Regions from separate parts of the Corynebacterium sp. ES2775-CONJ genome, predicted to be linked through region 2. Evidence: predicted binding sites of a transcription regulator. Region 2 holds the regulator's gene; the other holds the start of a gene.
The links. The regulator LexA, encoded in region 2, represses DNA repair genes until DNA is damaged. The targets are predictions, from matches to a motif close to CGAACANNTGTTCG.
Positions count from the first base shown of each region.

Region 1: a site for LexA is predicted at 1,436-1,449, ahead of NXT01_RS02920 (error-prone DNA polymerase). Genes of this name have one in related genera too.

Region 1 covers NZ_JANUXT010000002.1:135,600-150,784, reverse strand. Annotated here, with positions in the region: gene NXT01_RS02930 (methionine ABC transporter ATP-binding protein) at 1-102, opposite strand, end outside; gene NXT01_RS02925 (MetQ/NlpA family ABC transporter substrate-binding protein) at 272-1,159, opposite strand; gene NXT01_RS02920 (error-prone DNA polymerase) at 1,471-4,626, shown strand; gene NXT01_RS02915 (PH domain-containing protein) at 4,693-5,157, shown strand; gene NXT01_RS02910 (PH domain-containing protein) at 5,154-6,581, shown strand; gene NXT01_RS02905 (tRNA (cytidine(34)-2'-O)-methyltransferase) at 6,640-7,116, opposite strand; gene NXT01_RS02900 (cation:proton antiporter family protein) at 7,149-8,786, shown strand; gene NXT01_RS02895 (bifunctional methylenetetrahydrofolate dehydrogenase/methenyltetrahydrofolate cyclohydrolase) at 8,835-9,692, shown strand; gene NXT01_RS02890 (DUF3017 domain-containing protein) at 9,989-10,351, shown strand; gene NXT01_RS02885 (hemin receptor) at 10,574-11,149, opposite strand; gene NXT01_RS02880 (HtaA domain-containing protein) at 11,323-13,245, shown strand; gene NXT01_RS02875 (hemin ABC transporter substrate-binding protein) at 13,355-14,368, shown strand; gene NXT01_RS02870 (iron ABC transporter permease) at 14,352-15,185, shown strand, end outside.
Region 2 covers NZ_JANUXT010000001.1:222,320-237,504, forward strand. Annotated here, with positions in the region: gene ptsP (phosphoenolpyruvate--protein phosphotransferase) at 1-1,585, shown strand, start outside; gene NXT01_RS01010 (DeoR/GlpR family DNA-binding transcription regulator) at 1,630-2,409, opposite strand; gene lexA (transcriptional repressor LexA) at 2,743-3,456, opposite strand; gene NXT01_RS01020 (hypothetical protein) at 3,835-4,200, shown strand; gene nrdR (transcriptional regulator NrdR) at 4,263-4,727, shown strand; gene hrpA (ATP-dependent RNA helicase HrpA) at 4,773-8,810, opposite strand; gene NXT01_RS01035 (hypothetical protein) at 8,953-9,942, shown strand; gene NXT01_RS01040 (hydrogen peroxide-inducible genes activator) at 9,975-10,925, opposite strand; gene NXT01_RS01045 (peroxiredoxin) at 11,189-11,785, shown strand; gene NXT01_RS01050 (carboxymuconolactone decarboxylase family protein) at 11,787-12,314, shown strand; gene NXT01_RS01055 (RNA helicase) at 12,367-14,904, opposite strand; gene NXT01_RS01060 (PAC2 family protein) at 14,960-15,185, opposite strand, start outside.

The DNA.
Region 1 (15,185 bases), on a different contig from region 2:
AGCAAGGGAAACCCCGTCGAGGGCGACGATATCCGTCCCCGATTTTTTCTTGGAATGGAAAACTTTAGACAAGTTTTCAAATTCAATACGTGTTCCGTTCACGGATGTCCTTAGATAGCTTCGGTTAAAAAATCTTCATGCCAGCCCACACCCTAACCAGTAACGATGGAGATCGTCGCTTCCTGATAACCGTGATAACCGTGGCTCCTGCATGAGGGGAGAAGGCGCAACGATTATCAGGTGAAAAGGGGTGAAAATGTGGAGCTCGAGACTATTTAGTCTGGTCTTCTAGGCGCTGGAGTATCGCCTGAAGAGCTTCAGGGGTGCTCTCTACGGGAACGGACGTGCCCTTAGAATCCTCGGCGTTAGCAGCTAAGACCTGAGGATCATGCCAGAGTTGAGCTAGTTTCAAAATGGTGGGGTCATTCTTCTTGGATTCGCGCACCACGAAAGCGTTGATATAAGGCTCCGCCTCAGGTGCATTTGGGTCATCCTGGAATATAGCGAGCTTCGGATCAATTCCGGCCCGATCGAGGAAAGAATTATTAATGATTGCTGGCCTACCTTCGCCGTATGCGGCGGTAGTTTGTGCGGCATCCACAGACGTTACCTTCACCTTGGATTCTTTTTCGATGATATCGGCTTCGGTGGGGGTCAAGCTGCCCTGGGCTGCTGGCTTTAAGGTCACTAGATCAGCCTGAACGAGGACGTTAATGGCGCGGCCTAAATTCGATGGATCGTTGGGGACGATAACAGTTTCTCCCTCGATGCCATCGAGGCTAGAATGATCCTTCCAGAAAAGCGCGAGGGGAACAATCTCCGTGGCTCCCACTGGAACCAGATCGGCATTATTGCCCACATTATATTCGGCGAGGAATTTCAGGTGCTGGAAGAGGTTAACATCTAGCCGATCTTGGGAGAGCGCCAAGTTGGGGGTTGAGTAATCGGAGAAATTAACAATATCTAGGGTGATATCGTTTTCCTTTGCTACCTCTTCTAAAGCGGCCCATACCTTCTTGGTGCCATCGGTCGTGCCGATGCGGATGGTGGTGCTGCTATTTTCGCCGCCTGGGGTGGCAGTATCATTAGAGCAGGCGGTCAGACCGCCGGCGGCTAGGAGTGCGGCAGTGGAGACTGTGATAATGCGAGAAATATTCATGATGACATCACCTTCAGGTTGATAAGTATTTGTTTATGAGGGATAGGTAAGGCAACGGCCTGCTGCACCCAGCTTGTTATAGTCGAGGCCCATCCGCGTTTCTGGCCTTCAAGCAGGTCAGCGTATGTGTAGATGGTGGCATCCCACCCGATTCCTTAGGGGAAAAGGGGGAGTGTGAGCCGATCTGAACCAAGCTGTCTCCTTAACCTAGCGTGAAGCGTATCCTAGTCAGATTTGGTTGTACAGCTTAGTCTAGTTTTGGGATCGCCTTAAATTCGTACGTATGTTCTAAAATATGATATATATTTCTTGTGGACCCAGCAGGAAATTTTCACGGAAAGCCGCTCAGTTGGTCACGTTTAGAGCGATATTTATCAGGAAAAGAAGCGTGCGAACTGCGGGCTCCACAATCCGAAAGCTTGGAAAAAAATAGTACACCTGTTCAATATTATTCACCCCGATCTCATGTAGAACTCCACGCGGCTAGCTGCTTTAACTTTTTACGCGGCGCATCCACTCCAGAAGAGATGATCGAAGCCGCCGTAGCAGTGGGAATAGAAGCTATATCTTTGCAGGATAGAGATGGTTTTTATGGGGTAGTGGCCATGGCTGAAGCAGCTGCTGCGCATGGAATAGCTACCGTTTTCGGTGCCGAATTAACACTTGATACCGCTATCCTCTCCGTGATCTGTAAAAACCCCCGCGGATACCAGTTGCTCTCCGAGCTCATTTCCCAAGCCAAGATGGCGGGGGATAAAGACCACTGCCATTACCCCGATCTTCAAGCCATCGCCACGCAGCTATCTGGCCACTGCTATATCCTTGCGTCAGCAGAATGGGCCGAAGAGATAGAAACCCTTTACCAAGCCTTCGGGGCGGAGAATATCCTCCTCGAATACGTGGTGAGTATGAGCCCGACCGATAGCGATGCGCATGCCCTTTTAGACGCACTTCATACTCGCTACCATGGCGAATTAGCGGCCATTGTGACCACGCGGGCATGTGCGGCTCATAGCGGAGCCGCCCCAGTAGCCCAAGCGAAACAAGCGCTGGAGCGTAATCAGGCACTCTCTAGCGCTGCACCTCAACTCGCCGCGATGGGCGCTATGTGGCTGCGTCCGCGTGATCATATCGAAAGTGTTTTAGCTCCACACCACCGACGCTATATCGATCACGCCTGTACCATCGCGCGCGAATGCGCCTTTCAGCTCACCTTAATTAGTCCCAATCTCCCCCAATGGGAGGTACCTGAAGGGCACGACGAATTTAGCTGGTTAGAAGCCTTGGTCCACGAGCGCTTCCCCCAGCGTTATCGCACTAGAGATAAAGAGATTAGGCACAAAGCTGAAGCCCAAATCGCCCATGAACTCTCCGTCATTAAACAACTAGGATTTCCCGGATATTTTCTGATCGTCAGCGACCTCGTCGATTTCGCGCGCACGCGAAATATCTTGTGCCAAGGCCGCGGCTCGGCAGCAAATTCCGCTGTGTGCTTTGCCCTAGGTATTACCAATGTGGAGCCTGTAGCCGCAGGTCTGCTCTTTGAGAGGTTTTTATCTCCCGACCGCGATGGTCCCCCCGATATCGATGTCGATTTCGAATCCACACGTAGGGAGGAAGTTATCCAATACTGCTATGAGCGGTATGGGCGTGAAAACGCTGCGCAAGTAGCTAATATTATTAGCTACCGCCACAAAGGGGCCATCCGCGACGCCGCTCGCGCCTTAGGCTATGCCCCAGGGGCTTCAGACAGCTGGTCAAAAGGAATAACCGAACCCCCACAGGTAGTTTCTACACTTGCCAACCAGCTCTGCGGCCACCCTCGCCATCTAGGCATCCACTCTGGGGGTATGGTGATCTGTGATCGGCCCATATCTAGCGTGGTGCCCATAGAATGGGCCCGCAAAAAAGGTCGCAGCGTCGTGCAATGGGATAAAGAAGCCTGCGCGTCGGCCGGGCTGGTCAAATTCGACCTTCTAGGTCTTGGTATGCTTGAAGCTCTGCATCACATGATTGACCTGGTCAAAGAGAGTACAGGCGATGAGATTAACCTGTGGGAACTCGATCTAAGTGACCCCAATATCTACGAGATGCTCAGCCGGGGCGATGCCATAGGAGTCTTCCAAGTAGAATCCAGGGCCCAGCTTAATACCCTGCCCAGATTAAAACCGCGCTGCTTCTTCGACCTCGTCGTGGAAGTTGCTCTGGTACGCCCAGGCCCTATTCAAGGTGGGAGCGTGCACCCATATCTGCGGCGGCGTAGTGGGGTCGAAGAGATCAGTTTCGACCACCCTGTGCTAGAAAAATCTCTCTCCAAAACTTTAGGCGTGCCCCTGTTCCAAGAACAGCTTATGCATATAGCCGTGGATGCAGCCGGCTTTACTGGGACCGAGGCAGACGCCTTACGTCGCGCTATGGGTTCTCGTCGATCAGCAGAGAAAATGTCTCCACTAAAAAAACGCTTCTATTCGGGCCTACGAGAAACCAACGGGATTACGGGGAAAACAGCGGATAAATTATGGAATAAGATCGTAGCTTTCGCGGCCTACGGCTTTCCAGAATCACACGCGCAATCTTTCGCCTCACTGGTTTACTTCTCTGCTTGGTTTAAGTACTACTACCCAGCCCAATTTTGTGTGGGACTCATGCGGGCACAACCCATGGGCTTTTATTCTCCCCAATCCCTCCTTGCCGACGCCCGTCGGCACGGCATCAGGGTTCTCCCCGTATGCATAAATTCCTCGCGTGCGGAGCCTACCGTCGAAAAAACCGAGGACGGGTGGGGGATAAGGATCGGACTAAATTCCATCAAGGGGCTCCATAAGGTCTCCGATATTGTCGCTCATGCCCCTTACAGCACAATTGCTGATGTGGCGCGCCGGGCGGATGTGAAAACCAGCGATATTGAAGCCCTCGCCCAAGCAGGAGCCCTTGATATTTTTGGAACTGAACGCAGGCAAGCTCTGTGGCAGGCAGGTATAGCGGCCACCGAAAAACCTGATATGTTGCCAGGACTCTCGGTACTGCAGGCGCCGAGTCTACCTGGAATGAACGCTTTTGAGTTAGCGGTAGCTGATATCGCCACCACAGGGCTCACCCATGATAAGCAGCCCATGGTGCTCTTTCGAGAGTATTTGGACAGCGTGGGTATCATTCCCGCCGCTGAGCTATTGAATATCCCTGACGGTACCCGTATTCGAGTGGCCGGAACCGTCACGCACCGCCAAAAGCCCGCGACGGCTGGGGAGGTCACATTTATCGGTATGGAAGATGAGACAGGACTGATCAATGTGGTGATCACACCTGGGCTCTGGAAGCGACAACACGCCCTCGCCCGTACTGCCACCGTGCTGATCGTGCGCGGTATCGTGCGCAACGCAAACCGAGTTGCCTCTATTAGTGCTGATCTCCTAGAGGAATTTTCCCCTGCTGAATTACTCAGCGCTGGTTCACGCGACTTCCACTAAGAAACGGGGCACCGCGCACAGTACAGCGGCATGCGGACAGGGAGAGAAAGTGTATCCTCATTGGGTATGGAGAGATCGTTGCATGCTGTTCATCCGAATCTAGTGAAAGTACGCTATATCTCGCGCCTGCCGTGGCTTATCGTCGCGCTGATTGCCTCTCTGGTGTGGTTTTTTCTCTTTGAGCACTGGGTATGGGCGCTGGCTGTTCCCCTCGCATTACTGGCTATAACCTGCTGGTTTATCTGGTGGATCCCTCGCCAAGTGCACTTTCTTGGATGGCAAGAAACCTCAGAAGAAATCATCATTGCTAGTGGGCGACTCTTTCGCAGCATACGCATTATTCCCTTTGGCCGGGTGCAATATATTGATGTACTGCAAGGCCCCCTTGAGCGCATATACGGACTCAAAACTATCCATATCGTCACAGCTGGCGATGATGCGAGCTATATTCCTGGCTTAGAAGCCGAGACCGCCGAAGCCTTGCGCGAGCGCCTGCTCACATTTGCCAAGGAAAAGATGATCGATCTATGAGCGATATAGACAAGCACCGCCTCCACCCTTTGACCCCAGTGGCTAAAAGTGGCGATGTCATCGTTGCCACCACCGTCTTTGCTATCACCGCCGGCGGCTCCAGTCTCGGAGAACTCGTTGATATGGTGCGCAATAATTGGGATACGGCATACCTGCGGGCAGTTCTGTTACCACTCGTCGCACTCATGGTGTTTCTTGCCATCGTCGGCTCTCTGCTCTATGTGGGCTGGAGAGCGATTAGCTACGAAATTCACGGGACCGAAGTGGTCTACCGGTCGGGGATTATCCGCAAAAAGGTTCGGAGTGCTCGCTTCGATAAGATTCAAGCGATTGAATTATTCGAACCGATCAATGCGCGCATTTTTGGGCTGGCAGCGGTGCGATTAGAACAAGCTGGCGGGACTAATAGCCATGTTGACATCGCTTATCTCAAGCGCGCTGACGCGCTTGCGCTCAAAGACCAGCTGCTCGGGCAAACCCGCCGACACACCGCAGCGCCTACTCGTGAAAAGCTAGATCGAGCTGAGGATAAACCTTCTCCCCATAATTCACCACAGGACACAGCTACCCTTTCCCCAGAGATTATCGTGCCACCCATACCTGTATGGATGTCACTTACGGCAGCCGCGCTCTCCAAATCGACGCTGATCTCACTGCTGATCACAATTCCTCTCTTTATTTTTCAGCCACTACCTACGATCGCTATTTTCTCTTTCCTTCTTCCCTTAGTAGTCAACGCCTTTCAGATCATTGATCGTTCGTATCGCTTCACAGTTGAGCGCGATGGTGAAACCCTCAATATCAGTTATGGGCTGCTGAACTTGGAACGAAAAACTCTGCACGCTGAACGCACTCACGCGGTTGATATGGTGCAACCAGTGACCTGGCGGCTTCTCGACTGGTGGTTGGTGCGCGTGTCTGTGGCAGGTTATGGCAATGCCGAACGCGGTATGCTTGTTCTCCCCATTGGCAATAAAGAAAAAGCGATGAAAGTTGTTGCCGCTCTCATGGGTACTACCATAAATCCCGATCTAAAAGAACAATCGCCAGCAGATGACCTCGATAATATACGGCCTCAAACGTCGAGGCCGTGGGAGATTTATCGCAGCCCACAACGAGCTCGGTTTGTTTCCCCTATCGACTGGAATAGGCAGTATGTTCTGCTCAACGAGGATTTTATAATCAGCACACGCGGGCGGATCGGGCGCAGTGTCGCCATGGCTCACCGCCGACATATCCAGCACCTAGAGCTAAGCCACGGACCATTCGAACGTCTCGCTGGGATCGAATCGGTGACCATGGCTATCATTCCTGGCCCCGTGACCATCAAAGCTCGCCAGTTGGGTCTGCAGGACGCGCGCGGGCTCATCGCCGAGGTGGCTGAACTAGATCTCAACCACTATCTCTCAGTTTCGAACCGATAGGGGAGGCACAGCCTAAGCGCCGGATAGGATAACGGCGCCCTGCTCTGAAATCTCAGCTTTAGGATTCGGCTGCGCCTTCAAATCCGAACTGACGCCACGCTTCGAATGTGGCAATGGCAGCGGCATTGGCAAGATTGAGGGAGCGTCGACCTGCGAGCATGGGAATGCGCACGATGTCGGTTATGCGGGGGTGGTGGAGAGCCTCCTCGCTAAGCCCCGTTGGTTCCGGCCCAAAGAGTAAAATATCGCCACGCTGATAGCTGATATCTGCGTAATTGGTGGTGCCATGAGAACTGAAGGCGAAAACGCGTCCGTGGGGGAGGGAGGTAAAGACATCAGCGAGGTTCTCGTGAACGCTGAGCACTGCTAAATCGTGATAATCTAAACCTGCCCTGCGCAGGTTTTTATCTTCAAAATTAAAACCAAGAGGACCAGCTACATGCAGGTGTGCGCCAGTTGCCGCGCTGAGCCTGATGGCATTGCCGGTATTGGGAGGAATGCAGGGCTGATCGAAGACGATATGAAGCAGAGACATACGCAATATACTAGTGACTAAGAGAAGAATATATGCCAGCCGAAATCCTCTTTCCCGCGATTATCGCCATCATCGGCGGTCTAGGCGCTGCTGCTCTCCGCTTGCCGCCACTGGTTGGATTCCTTGCAGCAGGGTTCTTCATGAGCTTTCTCGGAATCGAGCACATCCCCGGAATTGAAGAACTGGGGGAAGTTGGGGTAGCCGTTCTCTTATTCACAATTGGTTTGCATTTAGATATTCGAATGCTCACGAAAATCCGAATTGTGGGCACAGCCCTCGGCCACGTTATAGCTAATACGGCCGTATTTGCACTTCTGTTTGGCGTTCTGTCCTCAGTACCTTTCTTGGTTTTCCTCGCCTCGGGGTGGACAAGTGCCTTGATAATCGGCTTGGCCTCTTCATTCTCGTCAACAGTCTTTGTCATGGCCATCATCGAAGAAACGGGGCGGGCGCGTTCGCGAGTTGGGCAAATATCCGTCGGCGTTTTAGTGCTCCAAGATATTTTCGCCGTAGCCTTTCTCGTTTTAGCGAGCGGACAAGTGCCACAACCGTGGGCCATCGTGCTCGTCGCTCTACCTGTCATTAGACCTCTGGTAGGTAGGTTGCCTGATCGCGTTTACCGGATCGAATTACTGGTTCTCGCAGGTGTTACTACCGCTATTGGTGCCTATGCTCTGTTCGAACTCGCCGGATTATCGGGAAGCTTCGGCGCCCTAGTCATGGGCTTAGTCATCTCCGGTCACCCCATTGCCGGGCGCCTTTTCACCGCCTTAACCAGCGTACGCGAACTCCTGCTGGTGGGATTCTTTATCGCTATCGGCCTGGGTGGTTTCCCTTCCATCGAGGGTTTATTATTAGCCGGCCTCCTCCTAGCACTGCTCCCTCTCAAGGCAGGATTATTCATGATAATCCTGTACAAAGTGGGAATGTCGAGTCGCACTGCGTTGCTGACGGCTGGCGCGCTTGCGAACTATTCGGAGTTTGGTCTGATCGTTGCCGCTCTCGCCGTGGAACGAGGTTTTCTCAATGGGGCGTGGGTACAGATCATGGCCGTGGCAGTCGCTGGCTCCTTCGTCCTTAATGCCCTAGCGAAATTGAAGATGGACGTGCTATTCGACCGCTTGGTCGATATATTGCCGCAGCGAGACCCCTCCAAGCTGGCTGCTGGCGAACGTCCCCTTGATGTCGGCGGAGTTGACGCCATGATCTTAGGGATGGGACGCGTAGGTGCAGGTGCCTATAAGCGACTCACAGAGGCGTATGGGTTAACCGTGGCCGGGATCGAACACGACGAGTCACGCGTGAATGCGCTGCGTCGGCACGGGTATATTGTCTTCCATGGCGATGCCACCGACCCTGAATTATGGGCTCGCATGTGCGCTAGTTCCCATGAACCACAACTGCTGGTGCTAGCGATGCCCGATCATGGTGCCAATATCGAAGCCCTAGCTCACGTGCGCGCGCAAAGTTCGACCATCAAGACTGCGGCGATCGCGAAATATGGCTACCGTGCTCAACAGTTACGTGAGATGGGCATTGATGCGGGCGTTAACCTCTACTCGGGTGCTGGCACGGAGCTTGCCGACGTCGCCTTCAGAGCCCTTCACGGTTCTGAGGTGGAACTGGATTCCGAATTTCAGACCAACCCGCTTGATGCGGCCGGAAACTAGAACAGCGAACACCCCACAAGGCTGCCTAATCATGGAATAATTACCCCCATGACTGCTCTCAAACTTGACGGTAACCTATACCGCGATGAAATTTTCGCCGATCTTAAAACTCGCGTGGCCGCGCTCAGGGAGCGGGGAATTACTCCAGGTTTAGGGACCGTCCTCGTAGGCGATGATCCCGCCTCACACTCCTATGTGAAAATGAAGCACCGCGATTGCGCCGAGGTAGGAGTGCGCTCTATTCGCCGAGATCTGCCCGCGAATGCCTCCCACGAAGACTTACTCGCAGTTATCGAGGAACTCAACCACGATCCCGAATGTACGGGATATATCGTGCAATTACCGCTGCCGAAACATATCGACGAAAACGCCATCCTTGAGGCTATCGACCCAGCCAAAGACGCCGATGGTCTACATCCCATCAACTTAGGGAAACTAGTTCTCAACGAACCGGCACCGCTGCCGTGTACGCCCAACGGGGCGCTCCACCTGCTCAGCCGCTTTGGGGTAGCTACCCAAGGAAAGCACGTCGTTATCATTGGCCGTGGAGTAACAGTGGGCCGTCCCATGGGGCTGATGCTCACCAGACGATCAGACAATGCCACCGTCACCTTATGTCATACCGGGACTGTGGATCTCAAAGCGGAAACTCTACGCGCAGATATTATTGTTGCTGCCGCTGGAGTGGGGCATATGTTAACCCCCGATATGGTCGCACCCGGTGCCGCCGTTCTCGATGTGGGAGTGTCTCGAGTCGATGGTCGCCTCGTTGGTGACGTCCACCCAGGGGTTCTTAAGGTTGCCGGCTATGTATCTCCTAATCCAGGTGGCGTGGGCCCTTTGACGCGGGCCTTCTTAGTGCGCAATGTAGTCGAACGAGCCGAATCCCACCTCTTGGGGAACTAAGGCTACACGAGGCGATCGCTTAAATTCGTTGACCCCCTCGGACTGCTTTGTGATTTCTACGCTCTACTCTTAGGCGCCTGAGCGCCTGAGCGCCTCGTCGAGAAGCGACCGAACTCGCAGCTCTGAGGCACAGCTGAGCGCTCTTACACAGGCATATCAAGTTTTGGAGGTTTTGAGATCACTAGGCTTTTTGAATACATTGGGGTTAGTTGCGCAGCACGGGAGAGAGGGCGCGCACGCTCGTGTCAGCAGATAACGCCATACGCGCCGTGGTGCAGAAATCAGAGGTCTTTTCCATGAAACCGACACACCCCGTCACACTAGCGGAGATCAAAGATCTCGATCGCCTACTTATCAACCCCCATGATGCCAATCTGAAAAAGTCCTCTGTCCCTCCACTTCTACAGCGCATTGGTATCGCTCTCTTTGTGGTGTTGGTTTTCCTGTCTGGTTTTCTTTCCTATACCGAACACTGGCGCCGCGCCACATTTGCTCTTGGAGCTGCCATGATGTGGCTGAGCTTATTGCGATTAGTCTGCGATTCTCGAGTGATGGGCATCCTCTCGGTGCGCTCGCGCGGAAAGGATGCAGTATTCACTGGATGTTTGGGCTTTGCCATGCTGTTTTTGTCCGCGTCCGTGGACGCACTCGGTAGTTAGAGGTAGTTAAGAATTACGCAGCGTACCTAGTGTCTCTCCATGGGGGTGCGCCCCCTATTGGGAACTTGGGGGTGAAATTGGGGGTGGTGAACGGTGATAAGGGTTCTTTAATTGGGGAACTTTTTGTAGATACTCCATCTTCCCCGACACTTCCCGACCCACCACGATCAGGGAATGTCGCTAGTGAGGCTACGGATTCATGTAATTTTTCAAGTGGTAGAACTAATCTGAAGCCGATATCTTTTTACTTCCTACTTGGGGCATAGTGATTGTGTCATCGGAGGCAACCGATTGAGAGGCGTCAGTGGTGGGATGCTGTTCAGGCTTATCTTTTGACTGTGTCCATCTCGGGCTGAAACCCGGCAGCACCCAGATCAGCAGGAAGGTGAGACCAGCACCCAGTCCTGCACCGACAAGGCGGTGATCGTCACCGATAAGGAAATAAATGGCGGCGTTTAAGCCCGCGATAACTACCCAGAAGATGCCAAGGACAAATCCGAGCCTGCGGGGAATAAAACTATTTTTTTCGGCCCAGTCCAACTGCGGAAAACGATCGCGGGCCTCCTTGCGGATGCGTCGTGACGTACGTTGGGCGGGGGCAATGGTCGCGAAAAGCGTGGCTAAGAACGCAACGCCGAGCACGATTGCATCGCCCACGATAAAACCGAAACTGAAGAGGGCGAGTGCACCAGCGCAGGCGAAGCGTTCAAAGAGGCTCAGGGGAAGAGGCTGTTGGGGGTCCACGTCGGGGTAGAGAAATTGAAAGGAGTCGCTCGTGGAGGGGAGCCGATTAGTCAAAAGCAATCCTTCGATAGCGGGAATGGTCAAATCACTGGGCTAAGTGTAGCCTAATATTCACATTTTTAATATGTGCTTGACTAGAGGCTAGCTTGCTCATGTCAACCTAAATCTTTGCCCATATTATGCCCAAACTTTTCGATCCCTGGTGGGGAGAAACGAGATCGATAGTGATGCCAACTCGTCATCTGGTGAGTACTGCTCCCAGATATTATGGTCCCTTCAAGGGCCTTGTGCGGAGCACGGCAAAAAGCCTCGTCGTCATCCCAGCTCTCTTGGGACTACTTTTCCTCAGCGCACCAACTGCTATGGTGCCAGAAGCTGCAGCTCAAACCACCTGTGCTATGAACTGGGGTGTGAAAAAGAGTTTTCGGGAATATATTGTTGGCCCCATTGCTCAGGGGGGCTGGCAGCAAAGCTCGGGGATTGGCTTTACTGGCTCCCCGACCGGGGCTGATAGCGCCTTCGTATTTACTCCTGGTAAGGCCACGATCGAGAGCCCCAGTGAGGCGATTATTCCTATGCAAGGGGTGCTGAAATTTCAAGGACATAAAGCAGCTGACGGCTCTCAGTACTTACTCGATATGGAGATCAGCGATATCAAAGTCAAAGCCTCGGGTATTACGGCCGAAATTATTGCTGACTACAAATCTTACGAAGCCGATATGACGCAGGTGGAGAAAACTACGCGTGGCGCCCCAATCAGCGGCGATGATGTCACCATCGCTATTATTTCCCTCAATAATGCCGTCAATACCGAATCCGGGATCGTTGATCTAGGTGGCACTGTGACGCTCGCCGCTGGTGGAGATGCCCTCTTCCTCAACGCCTATCAACAAGGATCGCTCTTAGATTCGACCTCGGGAACAGTTAAACTGGATGGATCCTGCCAAAACTCCAGTACAGGCGACTTTGCAGCAAATGGTACTACCGGCGGCGGCGATTTCTGCGCCAGCGGACTTAGGCGTATCGACGGTAATTTTTCAGGTACTGCGGGTGAAGTCATGGGCATGGTCTCGGAGTTTAACGACACCATGGGGGCCATTCACACATTGATGTGTAATTCCATGCGCTTTACAGATACGGTGCATAAATTTGCAGGCCTTGAGGATAGTAACCGCACCCAGCCGGCCAACCCCGATCAGCAGGCCGCCCAATCGAGTACCAATCAACGCACTGGTACAGCATCAGGCACAACCGTGACACCAGGCGGGGTGTCAGATCCTAGCGCACCAAATCCCACGCGCATGACGTACAATACCGCGGTTTGTCAGGCAGCGGATGCTCGCGGAATCGCGCAGGCGGATGCTCGATGGGGGATTAAAAAATCCTTTCAATCCTATATCACAGGCTCAATTGCCAAGGGCTCATGGTCACTCGCGGGTGTGCGTTATACGGATGGACAGTTCATCTTCAGCGGTCGTTCAGGTGCTATTGACCCACAGGCGCGCACCGGTACGATTGCTTTTAATGGGGGAGTGAAATTCACAGGCCACCAAGGGGTGCTCAATCTCCAACTGACCAACCCAGAGATACAATTTACGGGCTCAACCGGGCAACTCGTTGCGGCAGTGACCTCTTCTGATACCTCGGGCACGGTCAGCAATTATGGGCGCGTCGTCGTGGCTAACCTACAGTTCGATTCGCTTGATCTTAGTGATAGTTCAGCTAACGGCGCAGCTCGTGTCACTTTGACTGCGGCTGGAGCGCGCGCTTTCGCGGGCTTCTACGAACCAGGTATTGATCTCGATCCCTTGACTTTCTCCGCTACTCTAAAGCCGGGCGCTAATTGCGCGACGGGTCAAGGGGGACGTGCGAGTGCTGCAATAGCTGGCGATTCAGGTGGTGCTGATTCCTCAACACTATTAGATGGTACGCAGCTCGGTGAGGTGATATTTGGTGAGGAAGATGCCGCATTGAACTCGCAGGGTTACACCGAGGGTAAGTCGCGATTTAAAATCAAGAATTCCACCCAAGACGTCACGGGAATACCCATGGATGTTACTCCTGCTGCGTATGCTCTCATGGCGCTTTCGGCATTTGTGATTGCAGGGGGCACCCTCTCCCGTTTAGTTATCAGTCACCCCGCCTCCTAAAATTTTTTAGTCAACCAACGGAGATAACGTGATTTTTTCAGACCAGTATTCTCGCCCACGATCGCATCGTCTTTCCACACTCCTTGCCGGGCCCCTTGCAGCAGTTCTATTGGTTGGGTGCGGTGTACAAGGTGCCTATGACACGAACGCTGCTCTACGTCAGGAGCTTTCTGAGGCACATAGCTTGAGCGATCCGCGAAGTTTCGAGGGAGTGAGTGCGGTTACTGATTTCGATGAGATCGTTCCCGTCACAGACTCCGCGCAACCACACCTTCCTGTGGAATTAACCGATGCCGATGGCTACGATGTCGAAGTCACCGATACCTCCCGAATTGTGGCACTTGATCTCTATGGAACTTATACCAAGACCCTGCGAGGATTGGGTTTGGGCGACAATATTATTGGGCGCACCATTTCCTCTAGCGAAGAGTCCTTAGCTGATCTCCCCGTGGTCACTCAAGGTGGCCACACTATTAACGTGGAGGCAGTGCTTTCTCTGGAGCCCACTCTCGTCATCGTGGATCATTCGATTGGGCCTCGCGATGCTATCGATCAAATTAGAGCCGCCGGGATTACAACGGTGGTGATGGAACCCTCGCGCACCATCGAATCTGTCACCGAAGATATTATGACCCTCGGTGCCACCGTTGGCCTTAATAAAGAAGCTGAAGAATTAGCGCGGCGCACCGAGGCGGAAATTGCTAAAGATAAAGCCGCTGTTGATGAGCTCATCCCTGCTGAGCCGATGCGAATGGTCTTCCTCTATGCTCGCGGCAACGGTGGTGTTTTCTTCATTATGGGTGAGGGCACGGGTGCCAAGGACCTCATCGAGGGGGTTGGGGGAATTGATCTTGGTACTGAGTACAACCTGTCCTACGCGGAGCCTGCAAACGCTGAAGCTTTAGCCAAAATTAACCCCGAAGTAATAGTGATGATGAGCGGTGGTCTCGAGTCCACGGGTGGCATTGACGGACTCCTGCAACGTCCTGGCGTGGCACAAACGATCGCCGGTAAAAAGCGCCGTATTGTCACGCTTCCCGATGGACAATCGTTGGCCTTTGGCCCACTAACTGGACAAACTCTCCTGCGATTGGCAAAGGCGATCTATGCCCCCGAGCAATAATAAGGCTGCACCACTTATTGCTGAGAGCGGCCACGAAGTCTTTGCCCGCAGGCGCACGAGGCGACAATATACCACTGTGATTCTGCTGGCCTTGGTGATTCTCGCATCCTTACTGTCCCTTATCCTGGGCCAATTCTATATTCCGTTGAAGGATGTACTACCGCTGATGGCAGCGGGACCTGGTCAAGATAATCTTGCTGGAAACGTGATATGGGAGATTAGGCTCCCACGTATCGTGCTAGGGCTTCTCGTTGGTGCGGCCTTAGGGGTCGCGGGAACTCTCATGCAGGCCGTTTTTGCCAATCCACTAGCCGAACCCTCCATTATTGGGGTGACTGCGGGTGCCGGTGTGGGCGCGGGACTCGTCATCGTCTTTGATATCAACCTCCTGGGCACCTTCACAGTTCCGCTCGCGGCCTTTATCTCTGCTGTTATCGTGACAGTGGTCATCTATCAACTTGCTCGATCCCAGGGGAAAGTTCAGGTCGTGAACCTGATATTGACAGGGATCGCGATCAATGCGGTCTGCGGAGCCATCATTTCCTTCATGGTTTATCTTGCGCCAACCGCCAACCGAGAGCAGATCATTTTCTGGCAAATGGGTTCACTTAATGGCTCCCAGTGGAAACACGTAATCGTGGTCGCGCCCATAGTCTTGCTCGGCCTGGTGATGGCTCTGCGTTTGGGACGCACCCTGGATGTCTTGGCGCTCGGCGAGCGCGCCGCGGGGCATACGGGCGTGAATGTTGCGACACTGCGCATTATCGCGATCGGGGCCTCAACTGTCCTCACCGCCGGAGCCGTGGCTTTTGCAGGT
Region 2 (15,185 bases):
TCCCCAGCTTGCCGAAGATCTTCGGGCGCCAGAGGTAGAGCGCTTCGCTGGAGCTGCCGATATTGTGGCCGGACGCCTACTCAGGCGCTCGGAGCATGCCGTGGGCGACGCCGCTGCTGTACTGAAGGCTACCGCAGGTATGGTAAACGACCGTGGCTGGCGCAAGCTAGTGACCAAGGGAATCAAGGGTGGACACACCGCGGAGTACGCTGTGATGGCTGCTACCGATAAATTTGTGTCCATGTTTGAAGCCGCTGGTGGTCTTATGGCCGAGCGCACCACGGACCTGAAGGATATTCGCGATCGTGTAATCGCGGAGCTTCGCGGTGAACCAGAGCCTGGGCTCCCCGATGTCGATGAGCGCGTGGTGCTATTCGCCGATGATCTTTCTCCAGCAGATACCGCGGCGCTTGATACTAAATACTTCGTCGGTTTAGTCACGGAATTAGGCGGTCCTACCTCTCATACTGCCATCATTGCACGCCAGCTCAACGTGCCGTGCATTGTCGCAGCTGGATCAGAAATCACCGATATCAAAGCCGGAACGCACGTACTGGTGGACGGTTACCTGGGAACTATCGAGGTAGAGCCTCATCCGGAGACTGCTCAAGCAGCAGAGCGCAAGTCGGATGAATTAGCTGAGTGGGTCTCCAAGTGGCGAGGTCCGGCACAAACCAAGGACGGCTATGCTGTTCAGCTGTTGGCCAATGTGCAAGACGGTAAAGCCGCTCGCATTGCAGCTGAGGAATCACAAGCTGAGGGAGTCGGTCTATTCCGAACTGAGTTGTGTTTCCTGAATGCCACCGAAGAACCAAGTGTTGATGAGCAAGCCGACATTTACCGAAAGGTCCTCGAACAGTTCCCGGACTCCAAAGTAGTTGTACGCACCTTGGATGCTGGTTCTGATAAGCCTATAGCTTTTGCATCCCTTATTGACGAGACTAACCCAGCTCTGGGCGTTCGTGGTTTGCGCATCGCCTTGTCTAATGAATCACTGATGACCCGTCAGCTCGACGCTATTGCACAAGCTGCTCGTGAACTAGGCCGTGACGAGTCCGCTCCGACGTGGGTAATGGCTCCAATGGTAGCCACAACTCGAGAGGCCAAGTGGTTCTCAGATTTGTGCCGCGAGCGTGGCCTCGTCGCAGGTGCCATGATTGAGGTTCCGGCGGCTGCCCTTATGGCAGATAAAATCATGCAGTATCTAGACTTCGTCTCCATTGGCACCAATGATCTGACACAGTATACGATGGCCGCCGACAGGTTGTCTCCTCAGCTCGCCTATCTCACGGATCCATGGCAGCCAGCCGTGCTGCGTTTGATCGATCTCACGTGCAAGGAAGGCCAGCGGACGAATACCGCTGTTGGCGTTTGCGGTGAGGCAGCAGCAGATCCCATGCTTGCATGCGTGCTCACCGGTTTAGGTGTGAACTCGCTATCAACCGCTGCGACAGCTATCGCCGGAGTGGGTGCACAGCTAGCAGCCGTTGATTTTGAGACCTGCCAGAGAGCTGCTCAGGCTGCTCTCCACGCAGACGGTGCTAAGGATGCCCGCGCCAAGGTGCGTGACATCCTCGAAGGTTAGAACTAATCCCGCTAGTAGCTATGACTAGCGGGATATTTTTGTGCCTAGTCTGCGATTACTACCTCTATATTGTTTTCCTTCAGTGCTTTTACAAAGGATTCGGGGGCATTGGAATCAGTGATGATAACATCGATATCTGCAATCGAACCAAAGCTCACGAGATAATCTGTACCCATTTTAGTCGAGTCGCACAGGACGACGATCTTGCGTGCATTGGTGATCATGGCGGATTTAATAGCAGCCTCTTGCGCGTCCGCTGTCGAGAGACCGTGATCAAGCGTGAGGGCATTAGTCCCTATAAACGCAACCTCAGCACGCAGCAGTGCGAGGGTTCTTAGTGCGGTATCACCGACAACTGCCTGGGTAATTGAGCGAACGCTGCCTCCGAGTAGCTGGATTTCGTCGAGACCTGAATTGGCCAAATTAAGAGCAATGGACAAAGAATTAGTGACGATCGCCCATTGCTTGGCTTGGGGTTGTAGCGCGATGATATCTGCCAGGGCTGCTGTTGTTGTACCGGCATCAAGGAATATTCCTCCCTGTGAAGGCGGAAGGAATCTGACCGCTGCTTGTGCGATGGAATTTTTTGCCCCCGAGGCGGAACGGGCTCGGGTATCGAGGGGATATTCAGTGGTTTGAAAAGTCTGGTTCGCCACCGCGCCTCCGTGGACCCGGTGGACGACACCCTCGCGATCTAAAACCGCAAGATCACGTCTGATTGTCTCGGCAGTGACATTAAAGCGTGCGGCTAATTCGGTGACGTTAACTCGTCCTTCCACAGCGGTAAGAGAAGCAATTTGGCGGCGGCGTTCTTCTGAATACATGGTCTCAATCACTCCTCATATTGCCCCGAGCATGTGCGGCGGGTGCCCTAGAAACGGGCATAGGCCTGCGAGAAATAATGCCCGTTTTCTTTTTGTTTGGAAAATTCCTCCCTTTATTCTTGCATGTTTATGTGGGGAAAATCAGAAGTGGCCGTGCGATCACGACCTAAAAACCACACCTATACCTCTACGAGGCCGCTCAAATTGACTCATCTAGCTGGGGAAAAACTGATAAACACACTAGTTCTTTGTTTATGTTGTTTCCTGTGATTTCACTGACAATTCCGTTTCGGGGGTAATGTTTGTACCCCCGCAGGGTTCGGGCGGTAGTTCCTAAAAGGTGCGAAATACCGAGACGACCTTTCCCAAGATTTCGGTTTCGGGAGTTGCGGGGATGGGGTCGAAGACTGGGTTGTGTGGCAGCAGCCAGATGCCGGTTCGATCTTTTCTGAACTCCTTGACCGTAGCTTCCCCATCGATCATAGCCGCCACAAACTCGCCGTTATTGGCAACAGGCTGAGATCGGATGATGATATAGTCGCCGTCCAGTATTCCGGCGTCTTGCATGGACTCGCCAACGACCTGGAGCATGAAGAGGTCGCCATCACCTACAAAATCTTTGGGGACAGGGTAGTAGGTGTCGATATTTTCCTCGGCTAGAATCGGGTTGCCTGCCGCAATCGCCCCGACGAGCGGTATATAGGAAGTATGTGCACGATCACTCTCGTCTTGAACACTGATGGGTTGAGAATCCTTCTTGGCGGCAGTGCGCTGTGGAGAGAGGTTGACCTTGATATCAACAGCACGCGGCTTATTTGCATCCCTTTTTATATAGCCCTTGCGCTCGAGCTCTCTGAGTTGATAGGCAACAGAGGAAGTGGACTGCAAGCCAGTGGCATCCCCAATTTCTCGGATGCTGGGCGGGTAGCCGCGCAGAACCAGAGCGTCGTTGATGACTTGGAGGATGGTCTCCTGGCGCTTTGATAATTTCTCCCGAGCTAGAGTGCCAGAAATTTTGGTTGCGTCGGAGGTCTTCTTGGAGGCCATAATGCGCTTTCCTTGAGTGGGTTGGTCCTCGCGAGTTGACTCGCCAAGGTATTCGATTATTTAGTTTAGGGCACCGTGTTCGATTGTGCGAGTTTAGATGTAAAGAACTCCGAATTATTAGAACGCACTTACTATTTGCGCGATAGTGTTCGAAAAATCTTCGCCCACCCAAGGCGTTCCTGAGCAGCAAAAAAATGAGATTTCACACTTGTATATTGACATATCTCTCGAACATGAGCATAATTCGAACATAGTTGCTAAATGGATAGTATTGAGCCCCGCTTTGGATCTGTGGGGACGTTAAATTCGAACATAACTGTTAGAAATAGATCATGAGTCCAGACCCGGTGATTTTAGCGAGATATAAGGAGCCACACCATGACGATATTAGAACCATTGAACAAGGCAGATGCTGTTATGGTTCCTCCGGCTGAGGTTTGGGATGGAGGAGCTATTCGATCGCTCACGCATAGTAGTAGCGGACCTCGTTATATACGCACGTTGTCTTATTCGCTCGTATCCAACCCCTTCGAGCATGAGCCGCAGCGCGGTACAACCTATCCGGAGATAGTTTCTCACGACGAAGGTGATAGCGCTTGGAAAAATTATATTGCGGGTGGCATCTTTGGTCTTTTCATATTCTTCGGACTGCTCGTCGCTAACGACGAGGGGGCTAGTAGCCAACCCGACGGGGAAAGTGCATATGCCGTCGCTTCCTATTCCTCGATTCCGCTGGGTGGTTAAATCGGGGCGGTCTATGATGTAGGTAAATATCGCTTTTTATCCGAAAAGGTATGAGTACGACTATGCACTGCCCCTTCTGTCAATATGAGCAATCAAAAGTGATCGACTCTCGGGTCGCCGAATCTGGTGCGGCGATTCGACGCCGGCGCGAGTGCATGTCGTGTGGCGGGCGCTTTACCACGGTAGAAAAAGCTCAACTACTCGTGATGAAGCGGAACGGCCTCACTGAACCCTTTAGTAGGGAAAAGGTGATTGTTGGAGTTCGAAGAGCATGCCAGGGGCGCGATGTGGGCGATGATGCTTTGAAGCTTCTTGCGCAGCAAGTGGAGGCCACTGTCCGGTCGCACGGTTCCTCGCAGATTCACGCCAATGATATTGGTTTGGCTATTCTCGATCCACTGCGAGAACTCGATGAGGTGGCCTATCTTCGATTTGCTTCGGTTTATAAATCGTTCGAATCAGCTGCCGACTTTGAGGCTGAGATTCGCCTGATGCATCGCCGCGAGCGCGAGGCTGAAAACAACTAAAAAGATCCAAGGGATGGAGGGAGTATGCCCCCATCCCTTTTAAATTTATGTCAGGCGAGTGATAGCTTTACTAATTTTTGCTTCTGAGACCTTTTCCGCTGTGCCTAATCGCTGAGCAAAGAAACTGACGCGTAACTCCTGGATGAGCCACTGAATATCTTTGACCTCACGTGACCGTCGCCGCGCTGGGGGGAGGTTCTCGATGCGAAGTGATAACTGATCTTCAAGCTTTTCAATTCGATGCTGATACTCTGCATCTCGATCGGGGTTGGCCGCCATATCATCGAGCCGATATTGCATGGCTTTGAGATACCGGGGAAGGTGTCGCAGACGTCTTATCCCATAAATCGTTAGCGCTTGTGCTGGTAGCAAGAACGCTAATTGCTTCCTCATATCCTCGATGGCCTCGCCGGTCCAGTTGTGTAGCTCTGCAGAAACAGCCAAGTATTCGACCAGTCCTGGTGCAATATCTACAATCATCCTGCGCACCCTAGACGGAGCATCATTTCTGATGAGAGCCTCTAATTGCTGGTATCTCTCTGGGTCTCGCACCGGGCCACCGTGATCGATAAGTGCATCTCGAATTGCTGCGATACGAGCATCGTTGACGAGTCCGTGCGAACCTCCATGGGGATAATTCTCCACCGCTACCCGTTGCTTGAGACTAAGTCCATTAAGCATCCTTTGATCGTTGACGTTAATGGCCCGCATCAACAGGGTCATCGTACTGGTCATCATCGCCTGCTCAGCTTCGGCCCGGGTGCCCATCGCCTGAATAGCTACGCCCTTTTCAGTAACTACTAATGCGGGATAGGTGGTCACGGGCAGTCCGTCGACCGTGGCAGCCGCTTCCTCGGCGATAGTTCCTAAAGTGTCGGCAGCCCACGTCTGTGAAATGCGGGTATTGACGTTTTGGGAAATATTTGCCACGGAGGACTTGATTTGATCCGAACGCCGCTTTTTTAGACGAGTGAGATTGCGGTCGTGATCAATGACCTTCCCGCGACGATCGATCGCGGCGTAATTCACTTTGAGGTGATCAGGAACTTTTTCCCAATCAAATGCGCTAGGGCTTAAACCTTGGGCACCTAACTTTCCTAGTTGCTCTGATAACTGTGCGGTTAACGGAGTAGAAAGTCTGGCATCGAGGAGGGGGAGAACTTTTTTCGCAAACTCTGGAGCTGGAACGATTTGTCGCCGCAGAGGTTTGGGTAGCGATCTGATTAATTCAGTGATGAGCTCTTCGCGTAGACCAGGAACAAGCCACTGAAATGGATCTGGGTCGAGTCCAGCCAGCAGCGGCACCGGGACATAAACCGTGAGGCCATCATTATGGCTGCCGGGATCGAACTCGTAACTGAGTTCCAGCTTCATATCTTTAAGGTGCCAGAAGCTTGGGTAAAGGTCCTCGGTGATATCGCGGGCTTGTTCGTTGACCAAATTCTCGGGATTGAAGTCTAAAAGATGCGGATTTTTCGCCCGATTCCGCTTCCACCAATTATCAAAAGAGCGCCCCGAAGCAATATGTTCAGGGATTCGTTGCTCGTAGAAATCGAAGAGCGTGTCTTCGTCCACGACGATATCGCGTCGGCGAGCGCGGCTTTCGATGTCCTGTGCGCGGTCAAGTTTTTCCCTATTCTCGTGGAAGAAAGAATGGTGAGTGGTCCATTCGCCCTGTACCAGAGCGTGGCGAATGAAGATATCCCGGGCAGCTCGCAGATCAACTCGGTGATAGGGGACAAGCCGGTCGATGACAACAGGAACTCCGTAGAGAGTGGACTTTTGGTACGCCATCGCTGCCGTCTTTTTTGCCGACCAGTGCGGCTCCGAATACTGATGCTTGAGAAGCGGGCCACCTAATTTTTCCACCCACCGTGGATCTATTTCCGCAACATCGCGGGCCCAGAGACGCGACGTTTCTACGAGTTCGCCAGCCATCACGCACGGCGCCTTCGAAGAACTGAGCGCGGATCCGGGGAAAATCATGAACCGAGTATTGCGGGAGCCTCGGTATTCTTTGCTGTCCAGCTCTCGTATACCGATATGGGAGAGAAGACCCGATAATAGAGATTGGTGCAAGGCATCAGTCTGATTTTGGTCTATGAGCAAGTCGTGTGACTGAGAAAGTCCCTGCTTTTTTCCCCGAACAAAATCACTGAGCTCCTGCACAGTAGAAAGGTTCCACCCTAATTGGGAGCAGATATTTATCAGCTGGTGAACTAAGTCAAACCATTCTCTAATGCGCATATAGTTGAGATATTCTCGGGATACACGCTTGCGGAATTGGTTGCCAGATAATTCTTGGCGAATCGTTGCCAGATATTCCCACAGATTGAGATAGGTCGAGAAGTCGGATTTCTTATCTTTAAATCGGGCATGGAGTTGATCCGCCTGAGCTTGGCTGTCGAAGGGACGCTCGCGAATTTCTTGGATACTCATGGCGGCTACGACGATCAGGGCCTCTTTCAGGCACCCCAGTTTATACGCTTCAACGAGCATACGGGCCATACGTGGGTCGAGCGGGATGCGAGCCACGTCTCGACCAATTGGGGTAAGTTTATAGCTCCCATTTGCTGTTTCCGTCTGTTCGAGGGCGTTGAGTTCATGCAGCAGCAATACTCCGTCCCGGATGGCCTTGGTATCGGGGGCTTCGATAAAAGGGAAGTCCTCGATATCGCCAAGGTTGAGAGCTGACATTTGGAGAATAACGCTGGCTAGATTCGTTCTCAGAATTTCAGGATCGGTAAATTCGGGGCGAGATTGGAAATCTTGCTCCGAGTACAGCCGTATAGCTACACCGTCGGCTACACGTCCACATCGGCCGGATCGTTGGTTAGCGGAAGCCTGGGATATCGGTTCTATAGGCAGCCGCTGGACTTTGGTGCGAACCGAATATCGCGAGATTCGTGCTGTGCCAGTGTCAATCACGTAGTGAATCCCTGGAACTGTGAGGGATGTTTCGGCGATATTGGTTGCTAAGACTATGCGCCTGATGGAATGTGGGCTAAAGACCTTGTGTTGCTCATTATTAGATAGGCGTCCGAAGAGCGGAACGACCTCTACACGTGGCCACCCTCGGCCCTCAATTGCCTCGAGTGCTTCTCGGATATCGGCCTCGCCGGCGAAGAAACATAGGATATCGCCCTCACCGTAGCCCATAAGTTCCTCGATAGCGAGAAGAAGCCCATCGAGAGGATCCACTTCTACCGTTCGATCTGCTTCGACCAATTCCAAGGGGCGGTAGAGAATGTCCACGGGGTAGATTCGCCCCGATACCTCAATAATGGGTGCGGGCTTATCAGGCGAGGGTCCAAAATGACGCGCGAAGCGTTCGGGATCAATGGTTGCGGAGGTGATAATCACCTTAAGGTCTGGGCGCTTAGGCAAAAGCTGTTTGAGATAGCCGAGCAGGAAGTCAATATTGAGACTCCGCTCGTGTGCCTCGTCGATAATGATGGTGTCGTAGTTGTTGAGATAGCGGTCTCGTTGCATTTCGGCCAGCAAGATACCGTCCGTCATCAGTTTGACAGCGGTCGCTGGCCCAACCGAATCGTCGTAGCGGATGGCATAACCCACGGTTTCGCCTACACGTTGGCCGAGTTCTTGGGCTATTCGTTCCGCTACGGTTCGTGCTGCTAGTCGACGGGGCTGGGTATGCCCGATGAGCCCCCGTCGCCCGCGCCCTAAATCTAGGCATATTTTGGGCAATTGCGTGGTTTTACCTGAGCCAGTTTCGCCAGCGATAATAACGACCTGGTGATCGCGGATCGCTGCCGCTATATCGTCTCTACGGCCGGAAACAGGAAGGCTAGCAGGGTAGACAATGTCGGGTACGAGCATACTGCGCGAATGGACGAGTTTTTCGGCGCGGGTGATATCATTCTCGATCGCACAAAGGGCCTTCAGGCTGCGTGCTTTTTTAAGTCTGATACCAAAAACTCGGGCATCACTTAGGCTCACATTATCCAAGCGAGCTCGAAGCGTATCTCTTAGCTGCGAGTGCGCTGGATCTAGCTGTGTCTGATTGCGTCGCCGGCGACCTCGCTGATTTGTGTTGTGGTCATGTGATGTAGGTATAGACATAGTTGCTAAATCACTTTAGTGTATGGAAAGGGTGGCGCCCATTTTAAGGGCCTCACATTGAGGGGTGGTGCCAGCAGTGGTGAAAGTTTTTGGATACCCTTATATCCGTATTCGTATTTCACGTAACAGGAAGGCATAAATCATGACAGACAAGCACGAGCCACCATTAGGTGAAGATCCAGGTTCTGAGGGTTTCCAGCACCCGGAGAATGCTCAACCGTATAGCGAAAATCCATATGGCTACTACGGTGATGGCACCTCAGCCGGCTTTTCCGATCCTGTCCAGGATCGGCCAGATAAGATCAACCCCTACACTGAAACACGCATGGTGACTCGGGACAAGGGCCTCGATATCATGATGGCCTTTAGCTACGCCTTCAAGGCTACGTTTGCTAAGCCTTTACTCTGGATCGGCGGGGCGGCGCTCTTTCTCCTGCTGAGCCTGATTGTCGGTATAGCGTACGGTGTCTTAGGGTTTTACAGCTCAGGTGGGATGATCGCTGACCCCAACGCGGTTGATGGAGCTATCTATGAGGTACAAGCAGAGGATTCGCTGAGTTCGACCCTCCTCACATTTGGGATCTCCCTAATCATTGCTGCACTTTCCCCATTCTTGCTGGCTCTCCTCCTTGACCAGATTGATGGTCGCCCATTGAGCTGGGCAGGAATGAAAGAGCGCACTAACTATGTTCCTGTTTTCCTTGTGGCGCTTCTTGTAAGCCTGATTATTCAGGTACCAACGCTTCTCATTCAAGTAGCTCTCGGTGCTAACTCCTCCACGATGTTTGTTGATCCAGAAACTGGCCTCCCCACAGTGGCCATTGGGGCTCTTATTACGACCGTGTTGGTTTCTAACTTGTGGCTCTTTATTGCCTCGCTGTTCTTAAGCTTCTGTGAGTATTTGGTTGCTGATCGCCGCGATTCGGTAATTGGTTCCATCGGCACGTCAATCTCAATTGTTCTGAAGAACTTTTTCCCAGTTTTAGGAGCCACCCTTCTCATTGGTTTAGTAGCCGGTCTGGGAACTATCGTGACCTGCGGTTTGGGCGCAGTCATTCTGTTGCCCGCCATATACCATTTTTCCGTGCATATGTATCGGCAGCTTGCTCACGGAGAGTACCCGGAGATGTAGAAAAAAATTGCCCGCCTATGCGGGCAATTTTTTTACCTGATCCCAGGACGCTGGTGCCGAATATCATCAAAGGCGCGGGTAATAAGCTGTCCTAGGAGTTCGAAGTCAGTGGTACGTATTGAGGAATTTCTAAACGCTAAGCCTACCTCTCGCGAAGCCGTGACTCCCTCGGCAAAAGATGCTGTGGCCACATGCGTTCGAGAGCACTCGATTGCTTCAGCGGATTCGGGAATGAGGGTAGCTCCCATACCTGCGGTAATGAGCTGTAAAACGGTGGTTAGGGACGCCACGCGAGTTTCTTTGTATGTTGTGGGTAAAAAGTTATGGTCAGCCTGGCGGCACAAGTCTACTACTTGATCCCGGAGACAATGGCCATCATCAAGGAGGAGGAGCGATACATCTTTGAGGTTCTCCAATACTAAGTCGTCGCGCCCGGCTAGGGAATGATCAGCAGGAACCACCATGAGAAAGGACTCTGTGTAGAGAGAAATCTCATGCAGACCCGCTGTATTCGTAGGTAAAGCTAGTAATGCGCAGTCTATGGTGCCATCTCGCAACTGGTTAATGAGATGGTGTGTTTGATCTTCAACGATTTGGAGTTCTAAATTGGGATACTCTTCTCGTACTTTCGTAAATATCTGCGGCAAAATATAGGGTGCGATGGTGGGGATAATACCTAAAGAGAGGGGGCCGGTAAGCGTGCCTGAGGCGCCGTGAGCGTGGGCGATAAAGGTGTCTGCAGCGTCTAAGGTAGCCTTGGCGAGTGGGAAGAGCTTCTCGCCGGCTGGAGTAATAATAACTCGCCTGGTGGAACGCTCAATCAGTTGTACTCCTAAGCCTTGTTCGAGAGCAACGAGGGCTTGTGAGAGCGAGGGTTGGGAGATATTTAATTTACTGGCCGCTGTACCGAAATGTTTATTCTCCGCAATAGTGACGAAGGTGCGAAGCTGGGCGAGGGTAGGCCGATACTCTTTGTTCATCATAGCTATAGACAATAGCAAAGGAAGTATTATTTTCAGTTGATCTATAGCAGAAAATTAACAATGAAAGTCGATATTTTGAGTTGAGTGGGTAACCCTGGGTGAGGGAACCCAGTTAGCAAGATTGATAGTCAAAACCTTTTTCTCCATTCTTTAATTATAGGTTCAGTCGTTAGCGCAATGTGTCTATCGGATGTAAGATATCAATGGAGAGCCGGTTCATCGGCCGACAGTTTCAGAAACCATCCGCTTGAAGGAGCATACCCATGGCAGTTTTGTCTATTGGCGAAAAATTCCCCGAATTCAGTCTCACCGCACTCAAAGGTGGCGACTTGCACGATGTCAACGCCGCCTCACCTGAAGACTACTTCGAGACTGTTTCCCTCGACGCATATCAAGGTAAGTGGAAGGTAATTTTCTTCTACCCCAAAGACTTCACCTTCGTGTGCCCAACCGAAATTGCTGCTTTTGGAAAGCTCAACGAGGATTTCGAAGATCGCGATACCCAGGTACTCGGTGGTTCCGTTGACAACGAGTTCTCCCACTTCAACTGGCGAGCACAGCACGAAGATCTCAAAAGCATTCCTTTCCCGATGTTCTCCGATATCAAGCACGAGTTGGTTCGCGCTCTCGGTGTTGAAAACGCCGACGGCGTAGCTGATCGGGCAACCTTTATTGTAGATCCTGATGGATATATTCAATTTGTCACAGTGACTCCAGATGCCGTGGGTCGCAATGTTGACGAGGTCCTGAGGGTTCTTGACGCTCTGCAGTCGGAAGAAGTTTGCGCCTGCAACTGGCAAAAGAACGATCCGACCAAGAGCATCGATCGCTTCTCCGTTCTTCAAGAAGGCCTGAAATAATATGAGCATTGACAACCTCAAGACTTCGGTGCCGCAATTCGCTAAGGATCTTAAACTCAACGTGAGTTCGCTCGCGCGTGCTTCAGTTCTCACTGAGCAGCAAAAGTGGGGTACCTTCTTAGCTGCAGCAGCAGCATCCCGTAATGCTGTGGTACTACAGGAAATAGCTGCTGAAGCTAAGGAAAATCTGAGCCCCGAAGCGTATGAAGCAGCGTTTGCTGCAGCTTCTATTATGGGCATGAATAATGTCGCTTATCGCGCCAAAGGGTGGCTCGGCGACGATTATGCCCAGGTCCGCTTAGGCCTTCGCATGAATGTCATGGCTAATCCCGGAGTGGACAAGTCAGATTTTGAACTATGGGCCACCGCAGTTTCGACCATCAACGGCTGCGAACACTGCACGATTGCGCATGAGGACATTCTGCGTAAAGAAGGGCTCAGCAAGGAGCAAATCTTCGAGGCCATCAAGATCGCAGCAACCGTTCACGGGCTAGCTCAAGCTTTCGATATCGACGAAATTCTCAGCTAGTACAGCAAACGCCTGAAATCTCCTTGGTCTTCCAACCGAGGAGATTTTTCCTTTATCCGACAAAATCGATCGAAGCAAAGCGTACTTCGCCCGCCTCATCTGAGGCATCGAGATCGACATGAGCTATGAAACGGAAAGCCCGATCATCCTCGGGATCCTTGAGGATTTGGGTGGCCTTCATAACCCTGCCTTCCTCCTTAAGGTGGAAGTAGTCACCGCTGCGCGCCGCGGAACTTGTGTCTATATCCGCGTACTCGTCAAAATAATTATCCATCCAAGCCCCAAAGTCTGGTTGAGGGCTTAAATAATCGGTCATGGTCTCGAGCTCTGCCTCTTTCTCCCAGGCGAAAAGCGACAGCAACCGAAACATTGCATTGCGCACCATAATGCCGAAGGCACGACGATTAGCGCTGACTGCCGTTGGATCTTCCACTCCAAAGGCTAATTCCTGCTGGAGAGTCACTTCGGAGATAGGCGCGTCAGGATCTGCCATTTGCGCCCATTCGTCGACAAGAGAAGAATCGACTTGGCGCACTACTTCGCCGAGCCAAACAATAATATCGTCTAGCTCCTCATTGAGAAATTCAGTCGGCACTGAATGTCGTAGTGTGCGCCAGGCGTCCGTGAGATAGCGCAAGATGACCCCTTCTGCGCGGGCTAAAGAATAGGTGGCCACCAGATCCGAGAACGTCATGCCTTTCTCTATCATTTCTCGCACGACCGATTTGGGTCGTAGCTCGAATTCTCGTGCCCAGGGGACCTCCTGAGCATAGAGCTCGTAGGCTTTTTCTAACTCTTCCGCTAGCGGTTTGGGCCACGTAATATCCTCAACTATGGCCATGCGCTCGGTGTAGTCAACCCCCTCTGCCTTCAATTCCGCGATTTCTTCTCCTCGACGCTGCTTTTGCTGTGCAATCAAGAGGACTCTGGGGTCTTCCAGAATCGCCTCATACGTACTCACCACATCAAGAGCAAAGGTGGGGCTATCCGGGTCGAGGAGTTCCAGAGCCGCCATTGCAAAAGGACTCAATGGTTGATTGAGGGCGAAATCTCGCTGGAGCTCTTGGGTAAGAATATAGCGTCTCCCCGTGGCATCTAGGGTTTCAAGTCGCTTGGCGATCCCAGCATCCAAGAGACTGCGGAATAGCTCGAGAGCTTTGAGAATATCTTTGTTTTGCTTGCCGCGCCGGTCGTGATTACTGCGCACTAAATGGCGCATATGCTCAAATCCGTCACCCTCGCGGGACAAAATATTAATCAGCATGGAGGTGCTTACTCTGAACTGACTGCGTAAACCCTCAGATTCCGCTTCGATGAGTCGTTCAAAGGTCTTCTTAGTCCAGGTAATTTCCCCATCACGTGCAGACTTTTTGCGTAGCTTCCTGATTTTCGCAGGATCTGCACCTGCGCGTTCTCGCATCCGCCAATTCTCAATTTCATGTTCGGTTGCCTCAACGACCACGTAGCCAACAGAGTCAAAGCCTGCTCGACCCGCTCGACCCGCTATCTGGTGGAACTCCCGGGATGCTAAAATGCGCATCTTAGAGCCGTCAAATTTAGCTAATCCCGTAAAGAGTACCGTGCGGATTGGGACATTAATGCCCACGCCGAGTGTGTCTGTTCCGCAGATAACCTTCAGTAGACCCGTTTGCGATAATTTTTCCACTAAACGCCGATATTTCGGCAACATGCCAGCATGGTGCACTCCAATTCCACGCCGCAATAGTGAAGATAGAGTTTTGCCGAAGGTGGTGGTGAAACGAAAATCACCTATCTCTTGTGCAATCTTCTTTTTCTCTTCAGCATTGACTATGGACAGGCTGGTTAGGGATTGCGCTCTCTCAATGGCATCGCGCTGGGTAAAATGTACAACATAGACAGGAGCCTTGGAGGTACTCAGAATATTCTCAATTGTCTCATGAATGGGGGTGTAGACAAACGAGAAATCAAGCGGAACCGGACGCTTTGTATCTTGACCGATGAGGGAGGTTGTCCGACCAGTTCGGGCGCTCAAATCCTCCCTTAAAAAGCGAGTCTCGCCCAGAGTTGCAGACATAAGCAAGAATTGGGCTTGTGCCAATTCGATAAGAGGTACTTGCCACGCCCAACCACGATCCGGCTCGGAGTAATAGTGAAATTCATCCATTACTACTAGGTCTATATCTGCATCTTTACCCTCACGCAAGGCAATATTGGCAACAATTTCTGCGGTCGCGCATATGATCGGAGCGTTACCGTTGACAGTGGCGTCGCCAGTCATCATGCCGACAGATTCCGCGCCAAAAATCTCACACAGAGCGAAGAATTTTTCATTAACTAAAGCTTTAATGGGGGCGGTGTAGAAACTACGCTGGCCGCGAGCGAGAGCAATGAAGTGTGCTGCAATTGCCACCATTGATTTCCCACTTCCTGTGGGGGTTGCAAGGATAACGTTATCACCAGCAACTAAGCTGAAAGCTGCCTCATCCTGAGCAGGGTAGAGGCTAATTGAGCGGGACGTAGCCCATTGCTGGAAGGAGTCATAGATAACCTCATCAATGAGAGAATCAGGCACCTCCGCTAAATCGGGCAATACCTCGGTCAATTTCATAGCCACCCTCGCTTACGACTTAGCTGTTTAACTCAGAAAAGCTCTTTGAACTAAATTATTCAGATTTATCATCTTCAATGTCCTGCAAAAAACGTTCAAACTCAGCACCAAGCTTCTCTGCATCAAGAATCTCGTTGCCGAGAAGGGAAGCACGTCCCCGTTCGGATTCGATTTTCTCTCGGTAACGCGCCATCGACTCATCATATTGGTGCTCAAGATGTTCTACGATACTCAACATTTCAGGATGAGACTGCACTTGCTCCTGGATCATGGCAAATACC